DNA from 2 places in the Streptomyces sp. NPDC093149 genome. Region 1 is predicted to be linked to the other one. Evidence: riboswitches for the same ligand, from Rfam matches in the RefSeq annotation. Region 1 holds a riboswitch; the other holds the start of a gene.

Region 1 (7,362 bases):
CCGGCTGCCGCACGACGGCACCCGTGAGTGCGACGCGGCGGATCTCGCGCTGACCGTGCTCGGCGGCGGCGAGTCGTCGCGGCTGCACAACCGTCTCGTGCGCCGCGACCGTACGGCCGTGGCGGCCGGATTCGGGCTGCTGCGGCTGGCCGGTGCTCCCTCGCTCGGCTGGCTGGACGTCAAGACGTCCGGCGGTGTCGAGGTGCCGCAGATCGAGGCCGCGGTCGACGAGGAGCTGGCCCGGTTCGCGGCCGAGGGCCCCACGCCCGAGGAAATGGAGCGTGCGCAGGCCCAATTGGAGCGGGAGTGGCTGGACCGGCTCGGTACGGTCGCGGGCCGCGCCGACGAACTCTGCCGGTTCGCCGTGCTGTTCGGTGACCCGCAGCTCGCCCTGACCGCGGTACAGCGGGTGCTCGACGTCACCGCGGAAGAGGTCCAGGCCGTCGCCAAGGCCCAGCTGCGCCCCGACAACCGGGCGGTGCTGGTCTACGAGCCGGTCGAATCGGCCGAGCCCGCGGACGCAGCGGACACCGACGAGACCGACGCCGACGACACCGAAGCGCACGAAGGGGCGGACAAGTGACCGACGCTGCCGCGACTGGAGTTTCGATGCAGTACCACCCGCAGCCCGCCCCCGGCGTCGCGCGGCCCTGGGCCTTCCCCGCGCCGGAGCGCGCCGCCCTGCCCAACGGCCTCACGGTGCTGCGCTGCCACCGCCCCGGCCAGCAGGTCGTGGCGGTCGAGATCTTCCTCGACGCCCCTCTGGACGCGGAGCCCGAGGGCCTCGACGGCGTGGCCACGATCATGTCGCGGGCACTGTCCGAGGGCACCGACAAGCACACCGCCGAGGAGTTCGCCGCCGAACTGGAGCGCTGCGGCGCCACCCTCGACGCGCACGCGGACCACCCTGGAGTCCGGGTCTCCCTGGAGGTCCCGGCCTCCCGGCTGGCCAAGGCGCTCGCGCTGGTCGCCGAGGCGCTGCGGTCGCCCGCCTTCGCCGACAGCGAGATCGAACGGCTGGTGCGCAACCGGCTCGACGAGATCCCGCACGAGCAGGCCAACCCGGCCCGGCGAGCCGCGAAGCAGCTCTCCAAGGAACTCTTCCCGGCCACGGCGCGGATGTCGCGCCCGCGCCAGGGCACCGAGGAGACGGTGGAGCGGATCGACCCGGCGGCCGTGCGCGCCTTCTTCGACGCCCACGTCAGGCCGTCCACGGCGACCGCCGTGGTCGTCGGTGACCTCACCGGCATCGACCTCGACGCGCTGCTCACCGACACCCTCGGTGACTGGTCGGGCGACGCCGCCGAGCCCCGTCCGGTCCCGCCGATCACCGCCGACGACACCGGCCGAGTGGTGATCGTCGACCGTCCCGGCGCGGTGCAGACGCAGCTGCTGATCGGCCGGATCGGCGCCGACCGGCACGACAGCGTGTGGCCGGCCCAGGTGCTGGGCACGTACTGCCTGGGCGGCACGCTCACCTCCCGGCTGGACCGTGTGCTGCGCGAGGAGAAGGGCTACACCTACGGCGTGCGGGCCTTCGCCCAGGTGCTGCGGTCGTCGGCCCCGGACTCCGCCTCGGGGGCGACCGGTGCCGCGATGCTCGCCATCAGCGGATCGGTGGACACGGAGTCCACCGGACCGGCGCTGGAGGACCTGTGGACGGTCCTGCGGACCCTCGCGGCCGAGGGGCTGACCGATGAGGAGCGCGAGACGGCCGTACAGAACCTCGTGGGTGTCGCACCGCTGAAGTTCGAGACGGCGGCCTCCGTCGCGGGCACTCTCGCCGACCAGGTCGAGCAGCACCTCCCGGACGACTACCAGGCACACCTGTACGCCCGGCTCGCGGAGACCGGAACGGTCGAGGCGACCGCAGCGGTGGTCAACGCCTTCCCGGTCGACCGCCTGGTCACGGTCCTCGTCGGTGACGCTGCGCAGATCGAGGAGCCGGTCCGCGCCCTCGGCATCGGAGAGGTGTCGGTGGTCGCCGGCTGACGGCCGTCGTACGCCGTCGCGGATGCCGGACGACCGGCCCGGCGCGGGAGCGGGCGCCGACCGGCCGGCTGCCCGGTCGCGTGTGACAGACCGCCGCGCGACTGTCACGTTCGATCGGACACCGGCGGAGCCCCCGGCCACGCGCGCGTGGGTCGGCCCGGCGGAGCCCCCGGTTGCTCGGGCCGGCCCGTCGGCGTTCCCGGCCTTGCACGGGCCGGCCCGGCGGAGCGTCCGCAAGAGCAGGTCGCACCGGCTGAGTGCCGGTCGCCCCGGTAGGCCCACGATTCGCCATGGGTGTGCATACCGGGACAAGAGGGAGGCCCTGTGCGTCACGTCTCGCCAGGGTCTCCCTTTTGTCCGTTCTGGGAGGAGGTTGCCTGTCTGCCCTGTGGGATGCGCTACAAAACGGCCTGTCCGTTTGGTGAATGAAAGCGACCCCGCTTAGCGTCGGCCGGGCTGTCCGCCACTCGTATGCCGCAACCGTGACATACCGGGCAGCCATCGCCGAGTCCCCGTCAGGCGCGAGCCTGGGGAGCCGGGGACCCACGCAGTCCCTGGGGTGAATCGGATGCCTGATCCTCGGTGAGGCCGGGGCGTCCGTAGGAGACCTTCCTGCTCCGAACCCGTCAGCTAACCCGGTAGGCGAGAAGGAAGGAAAGGATCAGCCACCACATGGCCTTCACCCGTGCCGCCGGGAAGCATCGTGCCCCGAGCCGACTGACCCGCGGGAGCGCGAAGATCGCCGGCGCCGCGGCTCTGGCTACCACCGGAGTCATCGGTGGCATGGCCTCTCCGGCCCTCGCCGCGGACACCGGGACTCCCTCCGTCAGTGAGACCGGTCTGAACCAGATCATCGCCATCGAGGGCGTACTCGCCGACCGGATCGCCGCCCAGGCCGACGCGCAGAAGCACCAGGCCGATGTCGCGGCCGAGGCGAAGGCGGAGGCCCGGCGCAAGGCCGAGGCCGAGAAGAGGGCGGCGGAGGCGAAGGCCAGGGCGGAGCGCGCGGCCGAGGCACGTGCCGAGAAGGCGCGTGCCGCCCGGTCCGCCGAGCGCACCCGTCTGGGCTCCTTCCAGCTGCCGGTCGCCGGCTCGTACGTCACCACCGGCTACAAGTCCAGCGGCTCGCTCTGGTCCTCCGGCAGCCACTCGGGCATCGACTTCCATGCCGCGTCCGGCAGCACCGTCGTCGCCGTCGGCGCGGGAACGGTCGTCGAGGCCGGCTGGGGTGGTGCCTACGGCAACAACATCGTCCTGCGCATGACGGACGGTACGTACACGCAGTACGGCCACCTCTCCTCGATCGGTGTCTTTGTCGGTCAGAGCGTCGGCGCCGGTCAGCGGATCGGCCTCTCCGGCTCGACCGGCAACTCCACCGGGCCGCACCTGCACTTCGAGGCCCGGACCACGCCCTCGTACGGCTCCGACATGGACCCGGTCGCGTACCTGCGCGCCCACGGAGTCAACGTCTGACCGGCGCTCGTCCGCAACACCCCTTCGAAGGCCTCGGCGTCACGCCGGGGCCTTCGCCGTGCCCGGCATCCGTGCCCGGCATCCGTGCCCGGCATCCGTGCCCGGGATCCGCGCCCGACACCCTGGCTCGACCGCCGAACCGCCCGTGGTGCTGTCCGCCGGGCCGGTCCCGCGCGACCAAAAGATATTCATGAATTTCCATCCGGCATCGGAAATGTGGCCGCATTGCAATAGAGTCGCAGAACAGGCGTCGGTCGGCCGCGTTGCGCGGGGGATTAAGGCGGAGGTTCGGACATGCGCATTCCGGCGCATTCGGTATGCACGGCAATCCGTGACGACATCGTCTCCGGCGTCTTCGAACGCGGCGGCCGGCTCACCGAGGAGTTGCTGGCGCGCCGTTACGGGGTGTCCCGCGTCCCGGTACGGGAAGCGCTGCGCACCCTGGAGTCCGAGGGATTCGTGGTCACCCGTCGGCACGCGGGAGCCTGTGTCGCCGAGCCCACCGAGCAGGAGGCGGCCGACCTCCTGGAGGTCCGGGCGCTGCTGGAGCCGCTGGGCGCCGCGCGCGCCGCGCAGCGGCGCACCGAGGCGCATCTCAAGGTGCTGCGCGGTCTGGTCAGACTCGGTCAGGAGCGGGCCAGGCGGGGTGAGGGAGAGGATCTGCGCTCGCTGGGAGGCTGGTTCCACGAGACGTTGGCGCAGGCCTCGGGCAGTTCCAGCCTGATCGCGACGCTCACCCAGCTGCGGCACAAGATCGCCTGGATGTACGTGATCGACCAGCCGGTCCGCCCGGTGGATTCCTGGGCGGAGCACGGAGCCATCGTGGACGCGGTGGCGCGCGGCGACGCGGAACGGGCGAGGGTGCTGACCACCCAGCACGCCGAGCGGGCCACGACCGTGCACCGGCTGCGCGGCGCCGACCGGCCGGGCCGTCCGTCGGCCGCTTCCCGCGCCGGCCGGGTGAGGACTTCGCAACACTCCGTAAACACTTCAGGTGTTCGGAATTAATAATCACGCCGTATACAAAGGGTGGTAATTCCGTTCGGGTCTCTTCGGGTTGCCCGAATTTACTTCGATCGCCCCTGTGCGGAAAAGAATGGAGCCGCGGTCCCGAATAAGGGTGCCGCGGCTCTCTTGCAGGAAATGGTTCAGACGGTCTCCGGAAGCTCGTCGAGACCTTCGGCGACCAGCTTCGCCAGACGGTCCAGGGCGGCCTCGGAGTCGTCGGCCTCGGATGCCAGCACGATCTCCTCGCCGCCGTGCGCGCCGAGACCGAGCACCGCGAGCATCGAGGCGGCGTTCACCGGGTTGCCATCGGCCTTGGAGATCGTCACGGGTATGCCGGAAGCCGTGGCGGCACGGACGAAGATGGAAGCGGGACGGGCGTGCAGGCCCTCGGCCCAACCGACGTTGACGCGGCGCTCAGCCATGGTTCTGCCCTTCAGGAATCCAATGGTTGTCTAGACCAGTCTCTCATGTGGTGCGCGATGCTCGGGCCGAGCCGCGGCACGCCCAGAACCTGTGCTGCACCGCCGATCGGCCCCCTCAGACTGCCCCGGCCCCAGGCCCTACGCGACCGCTGACGGAGCCGTAGTCTTGGCCCATGCAGCCCTCGCCGGAGCAGAGTCCGCAGCACGCGTATCCCGACCACTGGGAAGCGGACGTCGTACTCCGGGACGGGGGAACCGCGCGGATCAGGCCCATCACCACGGACGACGCCGAACGGCTGGTCAGCTTCTACGAGCAGGTCTCCGACGAGTCGAAGTACTACCGCTTCTTCGCTCCGTACCCGCGTCTGTCCGACCGTGATGTGTACCGCTTCACCCATCACGACTACGTCGACCGGGTGGGCCTCGCGGTCACGGTCGGCGGCGAGTTCATCGCGACCGTCCGCTACGACCGGATCGACGAGCGGGGCAGGCCCGCCTCCGCGCCCGCCGACGAGGCCGAGGTCGCCTTCCTCGTACAGGACGCGCATCAGGGCCGGGGCGTGGCCTCGGCGCTCCTCGAACACATCGCGGCCGTCGCCCGAGAGCGGGGCATCCGCCGCTTCGCGGCCGAGGTGCTGCCCGCCAACAACAAGATGATCAAGGTGTTCCGGGACGCCGGCTACACCCAGCAGCGCAGCTTCGAGGACGGTTCCGTCCATCTCACCCTGGACCTCGAACCGACCGCGGAGTCGCTCGCGGTCCAGCGCGGCCGCGAACAGCGGGCCGAGGCGCGTTCCGTGCAACGGCTGCTCGCCCCCGGATCCATCGCCGTCATCGGCGTCGGGCGCACTCCCGGCGGGGTCGGCCGCACGGTCCTGCGCAATCTGCTCGGTGCCGGCTTCACCGGCCGCGCCTACGCCGTGAACCGCGCCTTCCCCGCCGACCAGGGCACGATCGACGGCGTCCCCGCGCACCGCTCCGTCGGCGAGATCGACGAGCCGGTCGACCTCGCGGTCGTCGCCGTCCCCGCCGACCGGGTTCCGGAGGCCGTGGCCGACTGCGGCGAGCACGGCGTCCAGGGCCTGGTCGTCCTCTCCGCCGGATACGCCGAATGGGGTGCCGAAGGCAGGGAACGACAGCGGGAACTCGTCCGTCAGGCCCGCTCGTACGGGATGCGGATCATCGGCCCGAACGCCTTCGGCGTCATCAACAACGCCGAGGCCGTCCGGCTGAACGCCTCTCTCGCCCCCGAGCCGCCCGCGCCCGGACGCATCGGCCTGTTCACCCAGTCCGGCGCGATCGGCATCGCACTGCTCTCCGGGCTCTACCGGCGCGGAGCCGGCCTCTCCACCTTCATCTCCGCAGGCAACCGCGCCGACATCTCGGGCAACGACTTCCTTCAGTACTGGTACGAGGACCCGGACACCGATGTCGCCCTGCTGTATCTCGAATCGATCGGCAATCCCCGCAAGTTCACCCGCCTCGCACGGCGCACCGCGGCCGTGAAGCCGGTGGTCGTGGTGAAGGGTGCCCGGCACAGCGGCTCCACTCCGCCAGGCCACGCGGTGCCGGTCAGCAGGATCCCCGACGCGACGGTCTCGGCGCTCATGCGGCAGGCGGGCGTGATCCGCGTCGACACGGTGACGGAGATGGTCGACGCGGGCCTCCTCCTCGCCGACCAGCCCCTCCCCGCGGGGCCGCGGGTCGCGATCCTGGGCAACTCCGAGTCGCTCGGTCTGCTCACGTACGACGCCTGCCTGGCCGAGGGGCTGCGCCCGCGCCCGCCCCGCGACCTCACCACCGCCGCCACCCCGCAGGACTTCCGCGACGCACTGACCGAGGCACTCGCCGACGAAGGCTGCGACTCGGTCGTCGTGACGGCGATCCCGTGGGTGGGAGAGGACGGCGAGGCCGAATCGGGCGACGGGGAGGTGCTGGCGACCGCACTGCACGCGGCCGCGGCCGCCGGCCCCGCCAAGCCGGTGGCCGTCGTCCATGTGGAGATCGGCGGCCTGGCGGAGGCTCTCGCCGCGGCCACCAGTACGGTCGCGCTGCCGCGCCCCGTCGCCGCCCCCGCCTCCACGCACACCGGAACCACCGCCTCCGCGCAGGCAACCGCCACCGGCCCCGGGCCCGCTCCTGCGGCACCCGGCCCCGGACCCGGGTCCACCGGCCCCGCGCGGCCCGCGGCACCGCGTTCCGCCGCCACCGGAGCGGACGGAGCGGACAGCCCCGGATCCGGCCCCCGCAACGGCCGGATCCCCGCCTACCCCGCCGCCGAGCGTGCCGTGCGGGCCCTGGCCGAAGCGGTGAGGTACGCGCAGTGGCGACGGCAGGCCGCCGTGCCGGGCAAGGTGCCCGAGTTCCTCGACGACACCATCGACGAGCCGGGTGCCGCCGATCTGATCCATGCCCTGCTCGGCCCCGACCCCGACCCGCGGGGCCGGCCGCTCGCGCCCGACGAGGC
Region 2 (7,362 bases), on a different contig from region 1:
CGCCACCCGCACGTCTTCGGCGACGAGACCGCCGAGACCCCCCAGGACGTGCACGCGCACTGGCTGCGGACCAAGGCCGCCGAGAAGCGGCGCGACTCGGTCACCGACGGAGTGCCGCTCGGCCAGCCCGGCCTGGCGCTGGCCGCGAAACTGGCCGGCCGGGTCCGTACCGCGGGGCTCGACGTGGCGCTCCCCACGGGCGACGGCATCGGGTACGAGCTCCTCGCGCTCGCCGTGCGCGCCGAACAGGACGGCATCGACCCCGAGGCCGCGCTGAGGGCCGCGGGCCGCGCCTACCGGGACGCCATCCGCGCGGTGGAGGGCAACGGATAACGTCGGGGGGTGAACCACAGCCCCGCCGACCGCCCCGCCGACCGCCCCGCCGATCTGCCCGCCGACGGCCCCGCCGGTGATTTCGGTGACCGTCCCGCCGACGGCCCGGCGGACCACCCCGGCTCCCGCCCTGCCGACGGCCCGGCCGGTGACCCCGGCGATCACCCCGCCGCCTGCCCCGCCGGTGCGCCCGAGCTCTTCACCTGGGAGTTCGCCACCGATCCGTATCCGGCCTACGCCTGGCTGCGCGAGCACAGCCCGGTGCACCGCACCGCGCTGCCCAGCGGCGTCGAGGCGTGGCTCGTGACCCGGTACGTGGACGCCCGGCAGGCGCTCGCCGACAGCCGGCTCTCCAAGAACCCGGCGCACCACGCCGAGCCGGCGCACGCCAAGGGGAAGACGGGCATCCCGGGCGAGCGCAAGGCGGAGCTGATGACGCATCTGCTGAACATCGACCCGCCCGACCACACCCGGCTGCGCCGCCTCGTCTCCAAGGCCTTCACCCCGCGCCGGGTCGCCGCGTTCGCGCCGCGCGTGCAGGAACTGACGGACCGCCTCATCGACCGCTTCATCGCGGAGGGGAAGGCGGACCTCATCCACGACTTCGCGTTCCCGCTCCCCATCTACGCGATCTGTGATCTGCTCGGCGTGCCGCGCGAGGACCAGGACGACTTCCGGGACTGGGCGGGCATGATGATCCGCCACGGCGGCGGCCCGCGCGGCGGGGTGGCCAGGTCGGTGAAGAAGATGCGCGGCTATCTCGCCGAGCTGATCCACCGCAAGCGGGAGAACCCGGGGGACGATCTGATCTCGGGGTTGATCAGGGCCAGCGACCACGGAGAGCACCTCACCGAGAACGAGGCCGCGGCCATGGCCTTCATCCTCCTCTTCGCCGGCTTCGAGACGACGGTCAATCTCATCGGCAACGGGGTGTACGCCCTGCTGCGCGACCCCGTGCAGCGCGAGCGGCTGCATCTCTCCCTCGATGCGGGGGAGAGCGATCTGCTGGAGACCGGCATCGAGGAACTGCTGCGGTACGACGGCCCGGTGGAGCTGGCGACCTGGCGGTTCGCCACCGAGCCGCTGACACTCGGCGGGCAGGACATCGCGGCCGGTGACCCCGTGCTCGTCGTGCTCGCCGCCGCCGACCGCGACCCGGAACGCTTCGAGAACCCCGACACGCTCGACCTTGCACGGCGTGACAATCAGCACCTCGGATACGGGCACGGCATCCACTACTGCCTGGGGGCACCACTCGCCCGGCTGGAGGGACAGACCGCGCTCGCCACGCTCCTGAGGCGCCTTCCGGACCTGCGGCTTGCGGTGGAACCTGCCGATTTGCGGTGGCGTGGCGGACTCATCATGCGCGGACTGCGCACGTTGCCGGTGGAGTTCGAGCCCGGGGTCCCCACGACAGAAGGTGACGCTCTGTCAACTCTGTGACTTTCACGTGATCTGTGCTGCATCGACTTGTGACACGCGTTCGAGTCCCGCTAGGTTCACCGTTCGACTCACCAGTCACTCGTCAGTCACACGGAAGGCAACCTCATGGGCTCCGCGAACGGCAGACACCGTCGCCCTCGTCAGGCACCCGCCATCGTCGTCGCCGCGGGCGTGACCGGCTCGGCCATCGCCATCCCGCTGCTCGGCGCGGCCGGCGCGCACGCGGCCGATGCCACGACCTGGGACCGGGTGGCCGAGTGCGAGAGCGGCGGCACGTGGAGCGCCGACCTCGGCAATGGCTCCTACGGCGGCCTGCAGTTCTCGCCGGAGACCTGGAAGGCGTACGGCGGCGAGTCGTACGCCCCGCGTGCCGACCTCGCCAGCCGCGCGCAGCAGATAGCCGTGGCCCAGAAGGTCCTGGCCGACAAGGGTCCGCAGGCGTGGCCCAGCTGTGCGGTCATCTCCGGTCTCGCGGCGGACGGGGCACTGCCGGGTGTCGATCCGGGGATCGCGCCCCCCGGTGAGCCGACGAACGGCGCGGAGCCGGCTGACGGCAAGTCGGCCACCCCCTCCCATGCCGCCGCGCCGTCGGACAAGGCCGGCGGCGCCTCGGGTGTCCAGGGCAAGTCGGCAGGCAAGTCGGCAGGCAAGTCGGCGGGCAAGTCGGCGGGCAAGAAGGGCCACTCCGCGAAGCCTTCGGCCACCGAGTCGGCCGCCCCGTCCTCGGGCCCGTCCGACGATGCATCCGATTCGCCCCGTACATCCGACTCGTCCAATGGTGTGAGCGGCAAGCACCGCGGCGCCCCGGCGCCCGAGGAGGGCCCGGACGCGAACGGTGGCGTCGACCGCGAGTCGGGTCGCCATGCCTCCCGTGGCGGCGGTGACGCCCGCGACGCGGGCGCGTCGGCTGTCGACGGCACGTACGCCGTCCGTTCCGGTGACAACCTCTGGGCGATTGCTGACGCACAGAAGGTTCCCGGCGGCTGGCCCGCCCTCTATGAGGCCAACAAGGGGACGGTCGGCTCCGATCCGGACCTCATCCTCCCTGGCCAGAGCCTCCGTCTCGATGTGAAGGCCGACTGAGGGCAGTCTGAAAATCGGCTAATAGAGCCTCAAAAACTGGGGTAGTTCAGGGGCCTATGTCCGCTTATGTGTAAGTGAGACATGGGTCTCTTTGCGTCAACTGGCGTGTCGCGCCTGGGGAGCCCTTCCGTATCGCCTCCGACCTGCGGAAACGATGGTTCCTCAGATGCAAGTAAGGGCTGATTGTCCGATGTGTCCGTCGTTGAATGTGGGGGTTGCCTGTGTTTACGGTCGGAACCGCTCGCACCGCGGGCCCCGTCGATCGTCACGCCGAATCCTGCCGTCGGTCGAAGGGAACAGACGCGTAAAGCGCCGTAGGCAGGAGCGGGGGACCCAGGTAGGCGCCGGCCCGATCGCCGAAAGGCGGATCAGGGACGGCTTGGGGTGAAGTCGCGTGCTAGGACGTGCGACCGGGCAACTCACTTGGCCCGAACCCGACAGCTCACCTCGTAGGCGTCGGTGAGGAGAAGTTCCATGCTGTTTTCCAGCAAGGGCAAGCACCGCCGCCCGTCCAAGGCCATCCGTGTCGCCACGCTCGCCGGTGTCGCCGGTACCGCCGTCGCCGTCCCGCTGATGGGTGCGACCGGTGCCTCCGCAGCCTCCGTCGCGACCTGGGACGCCGTCGCGCAGTGCGAGTCCGGTGGCAACTGGTCCATCAACACCGGCAACGGCTACTACGGCGGTCTGCAGTTCTCGCAGTCCAGCTGGGCCGCAGCCGGCGGTACGCAGTACGCCCCCCGTGCCGACCTGGCCACCAAGGCTCAGCAGATCGCCACCGCCGAGAAGCTCCTCGCCATGCAGGGCCCGGGTGCCTGGGGCTGCGCCGCCGCCGGCAACCTGCGCAACGACGGTGTGGACCCGGGCGTCGACACCGGCTCCTCCTCGAAGACCGGCTCCGGTGCCACGCAGCAGCAGAGCGCCCCGGCCGCGCCCAAGCAGCAGTCGCAGCCGGCCCAGCCGAAGAAGGCCGAGCGCACCGAGGCCCCCGCCACCAACCGCTCGGACCGTTCCGCCGCCCCGCAGGCCGAGTCGAAGAAGACCGTCACCACCCCGACCGGCGAGAAGGTCAAGAAGGGTGACGGCGAGTACAAGGTCGTCGCCGGCGACTCCCTGAGCCAGATCGCCGCCGACCACAAGGTCAAGGGTGGCTGGCAGCGCCTGTTCGAGCTGAACAAGGACATCGTCAAGGACGCCGACCTGATCTACCCGGGTCAGCAGCTGCACCTGACGAAGTAGTCCGGGACCTCTCCTCCCTGAGCACCCCGGCCCGGCGCGCATTCCCCCGTACGCGCCGGGCCGGGGTTTCCGTGTGGCCCCCTGCTTCTGCGGGGCGCGCCACCTGTGCGTGTTCGGCGGCTCCGTCCCGGCGGGGCGCGTCGTCCCCGTATCGCGTCCGTGCGGGCGGGCCCGTCTCGCGTCCGTATGGGCGGGGCCGGTCCGCGTGGGGCGGGTCCCGGGGGTGGCCCCTGCGGTGCGTGATCGTTCAACTTCTGTAGTTACTGGCCAGTAAAATTCTGGCTGTTTGCCCCGCAATACTCGCTCTTGGGTCCTTTTTCGTCCCAGGGGACGGGCGGTCGTCCGACTGAGCGGGCCGGGCCGGTTAGGCTCTTGTCGCAAGGCCAAAGTGACCCTGCACAACCAGTGTCATATCCCAGAAGGAGATGCCTCGTGCCGTCCATCGACGTCGTCGTAGCCCGGGAAATCCTCGACTCCCGGGGGAACCCCACGGTCGAGGTCGAGGTTGGCCTCGACGACGGCAGCACGGGCCGTGCTGCCGTGCCGTCCGGCGCCTCCACCGGTGCGTTCGAGGCCATCGAGCTTCGCGACGGTGACCCCAACCGCTACCAGGGCAAGGGCGTGGAGAAGGCCGTCCTCGCCGTGATCGAGCAGATCGGCCCGGAGCTCGTGGGTTACGACGCGACCGAGCAGCGGCTGATCGACCAGGCGATGTTCGACCTGGACGCCACGGAGAACAAGGGCTCGCTCGGCGCGAACGCCATCCTCGGCGTCTCGCTGGCCGTCGCCCACGCCGCCTCCGAGGCCTCGGACCTGCCGCTGTTCCGCTACCTCGGCGGCCCGAACGCGCACCTGCTGCCCGTTCCGATGATGAACATCCTCAACGGTGGGTCGCACGCCGACTCCAACGTGGACATCCAGGAGTTCATGATCGCCCCGATCGGCGCGGAGTCCTTCTCCGAGGCCCTGCGCTGGGGCGCCGAGGTCTACCACACGCTGAAGAAGGTCCTGAAGACCAAGGGTCTTTCGACCGGTCTCGGCGACGAGGGCGGCTTCGCGCCGAACCTGGAGTCGAACCGCGCCGCCCTGGACCTCATCGTCGAGGCCATCAAGGAAGCCGGCTACGTCCCGGGCAAGGACATCGCGCTCGCGCTCGACGTCGCCGCCTCGGAGTTCTACAAGGACGGCAAGTACGAGTTCGAGGGCAAGTCCCGCTCCGCCGCCGAGATGACCGAGTACTACGAGGAGCTCGTCTCCGCGTACCCGCTGGTCTCCATCGAGGACCCGCTGTACGAGGACGACTGGGCCGGCTGGAAGGTCATCACCGACAAGCTCGGCACCAAGGTGCAGATCGTCGGCGACGACCTGTTCGTCACCAACCCGGAGCGCCTGGCCCGCGGCATCGAGGAGGGCTCCGCCAACGCCCTGCTCGTCAAGGTCAACCAGATCGGCTCGCTGACCGAGACGCTGGACGCCGTCGAGCTGGCCCAGCGCAACGGCTTCAAGTGCATGATGTCCCACCGCTCCGGCGAGACCGAGGACGTCACCATCGCCGACCTCGCCGTCGCGGTGAACTGCGGCCAGATCAAGACCGGCGCCCCGGCCCGCTCGGACCGCGTCGCCAAGTACAACCAGCTGCTGCGCATCGAGGAGATCCTCGACGACGCCGCGGTGTACGCGGGCCGCTCGGCGTTCCCGCGGTTCCGCTCCGAGAGCTGACCGGCTCAGCACTCCGAGAACCGATCGGCACAGCGCTCCGCGAGCACGACGAGCGCGACGCTCCGCGAATCGTCAGGCGCGGCAAGGGCTGACCGCAGGCCCTCACGGGCCGAAGGCACCGGCCTCCGTCCGTCCCCGCACTCGGTCCCGTACCGTGTGCGGGGACGGACGTGCGTAATGGGGAGGCGGAGACATGGCCGCGAAGGACCGGGACCGGTTCTCCACCGCGACCCGGCTGCGGCTGCTCGGTGAGCAGACCGCCGCCCGCGTCTACCGGTCGCAGAACCGCCGCCAGGCCCGTCGCTCCCGGCTCACCGGCCGGGCGGCCTTCCTCGCCCTGGTCGTCTGCTCCCTGGTGGTCGCGCTCGCGTACCCGATGCGGCAGTACGTGTCGCAGCGCGACGAGATCGCCGACCAGGAGCGCCGGGCGCAGGAGGCCCGAGCCCGCACCGAGGAGCTGCGTGACGAGAAGGCGCGCCTCCAGGACGACGCGTACATCAGGCAGCTGGCCCGCAAGCACCTGCACTACCTTCTCCCCGGGGAGACCGGTTATACGGTGATCGACCCCGACGCGGTCAAGGAGCGCAACGGCGAGACGGACGATTCCGGCCGGCCGTGGCACTCCAACCTCTGGGACGGCGTGGACAGCGCCGACCGCGACTGACTTCCTTCTTCCCCTCTGCAGAACCGCAGTTCGAGCAGCCCGATCAGAACCTAGGCAGGCATGGAAACCCCCCCTCCGCAGACCGAGTCCACCGCGCCCACCGAGGCGGACATCGCCGCGTTCCAGCAGCAGCTGGGCCGCCCGCCGCGCGGGCTGCGCGCGATCGCGCACCGCTGCCCCTGCGGTAATCCGGACGTGGTCGAGACGCAGCCCCGGCTGGAGGACGGTACGCCGTTCCCGACGACGTACTACCTGACGTGCCCGCGTGCCGCGTCCGCGATCGGCACGCTGGAGGCGAACGGCGTCATGAAGGAGATGACCGAGCGCCTCGCCACGGACCCGGAGCTGGCCGCCGCGTACCGGGCCGCGCACGAGGACTACATCGCCCGGCGCGACGCCATCGAGGTCCTTGAGGGCTTCCCGAGCGCCGGTGGCATGCCGGACCGGGTGAAGTGCCTGCACGTGCTGGTCGGGCACTCGCTGGCCGCCGGGCCCGGCGTGAACCCGCTGGGCGACGAGGCGATCGCGATGCTGCCCGAGTGGTGGCGCAAGGGGCCGTGCGTCTCGCCGTGCGGCGCGCCGGACGAGGACTGACCGTTCCCCTCCGGGGGCTCTGCCCCCGGACCCCCGCTCCTCGATCGTCGGAGGGGCTCGAACGGGGGCTTTTGCCCCTGACCCCGCCCCTCGATCGCCGTAGGGGCTCGATCCGGGAGTACTTCATGACCCGCGTGGCCGCCATCGACTGCGGTACCAATTCCATCCGACTGCTCGTCGCCGACGCCGACCCGGCCACCGGCGAGCTCGTCGAGCTCGACCGGCGGATGGAGATCGTCCGCCTCGGCCAGGGCGTCGACCGCACCGGCAGGCTCGCGCCCGAGGCCCTG

What was found. Region 1 has a riboswitch for cyclic di-AMP ahead of ACIQCZ_RS15830 (M23 family metallopeptidase). Riboswitches for the same ligand answer to the same signal wherever they lie in the genome.
Region 2: linked by a shared signal. The riboswitch ahead of ACIQCZ_RS19650 (transglycosylase family protein) and the one ahead of ACIQCZ_RS15830 (M23 family metallopeptidase) in region 1 are both predicted to bind cyclic di-AMP.

Annotation. Positions count from the first base shown of each region.
Region 1 covers NZ_JBIVON010000004.1:494,468-501,829, reverse strand. The annotation lists gene ACIQCZ_RS15840 (M16 family metallopeptidase) at 1-583, shown strand, start outside; gene ACIQCZ_RS15835 (M16 family metallopeptidase) at 610-1,992, shown strand; cyclic di-AMP (ydaO/yuaA leader) riboswitch at 2,485-2,651, shown strand; gene ACIQCZ_RS15830 (M23 family metallopeptidase) at 2,665-3,465, shown strand; gene ACIQCZ_RS15825 (GntR family transcriptional regulator) at 3,760-4,473, shown strand; gene ACIQCZ_RS15820 (HPr family phosphocarrier protein) at 4,614-4,895, opposite strand; gene ACIQCZ_RS15815 (GNAT family N-acetyltransferase) at 5,069-7,362, shown strand, end outside.
Region 2 covers NZ_JBIVON010000006.1:92,279-99,640, reverse strand. The annotation lists gene ACIQCZ_RS19665 (nucleoside triphosphate pyrophosphohydrolase) at 1-333, shown strand, start outside; gene ACIQCZ_RS19660 (cytochrome P450) at 343-1,776, shown strand; gene ACIQCZ_RS19655 (transglycosylase family protein) at 1,882-2,859, shown strand; cyclic di-AMP (ydaO/yuaA leader) riboswitch at 3,160-3,330, shown strand; gene ACIQCZ_RS19650 (transglycosylase family protein) at 3,334-4,095, shown strand; gene eno (phosphopyruvate hydratase) at 4,528-5,814, shown strand; gene ACIQCZ_RS19640 (septum formation initiator family protein) at 6,008-6,478, shown strand; gene ACIQCZ_RS19635 (DUF501 domain-containing protein) at 6,539-7,072, shown strand; gene ACIQCZ_RS19630 (exopolyphosphatase) at 7,198-7,362, shown strand, end outside.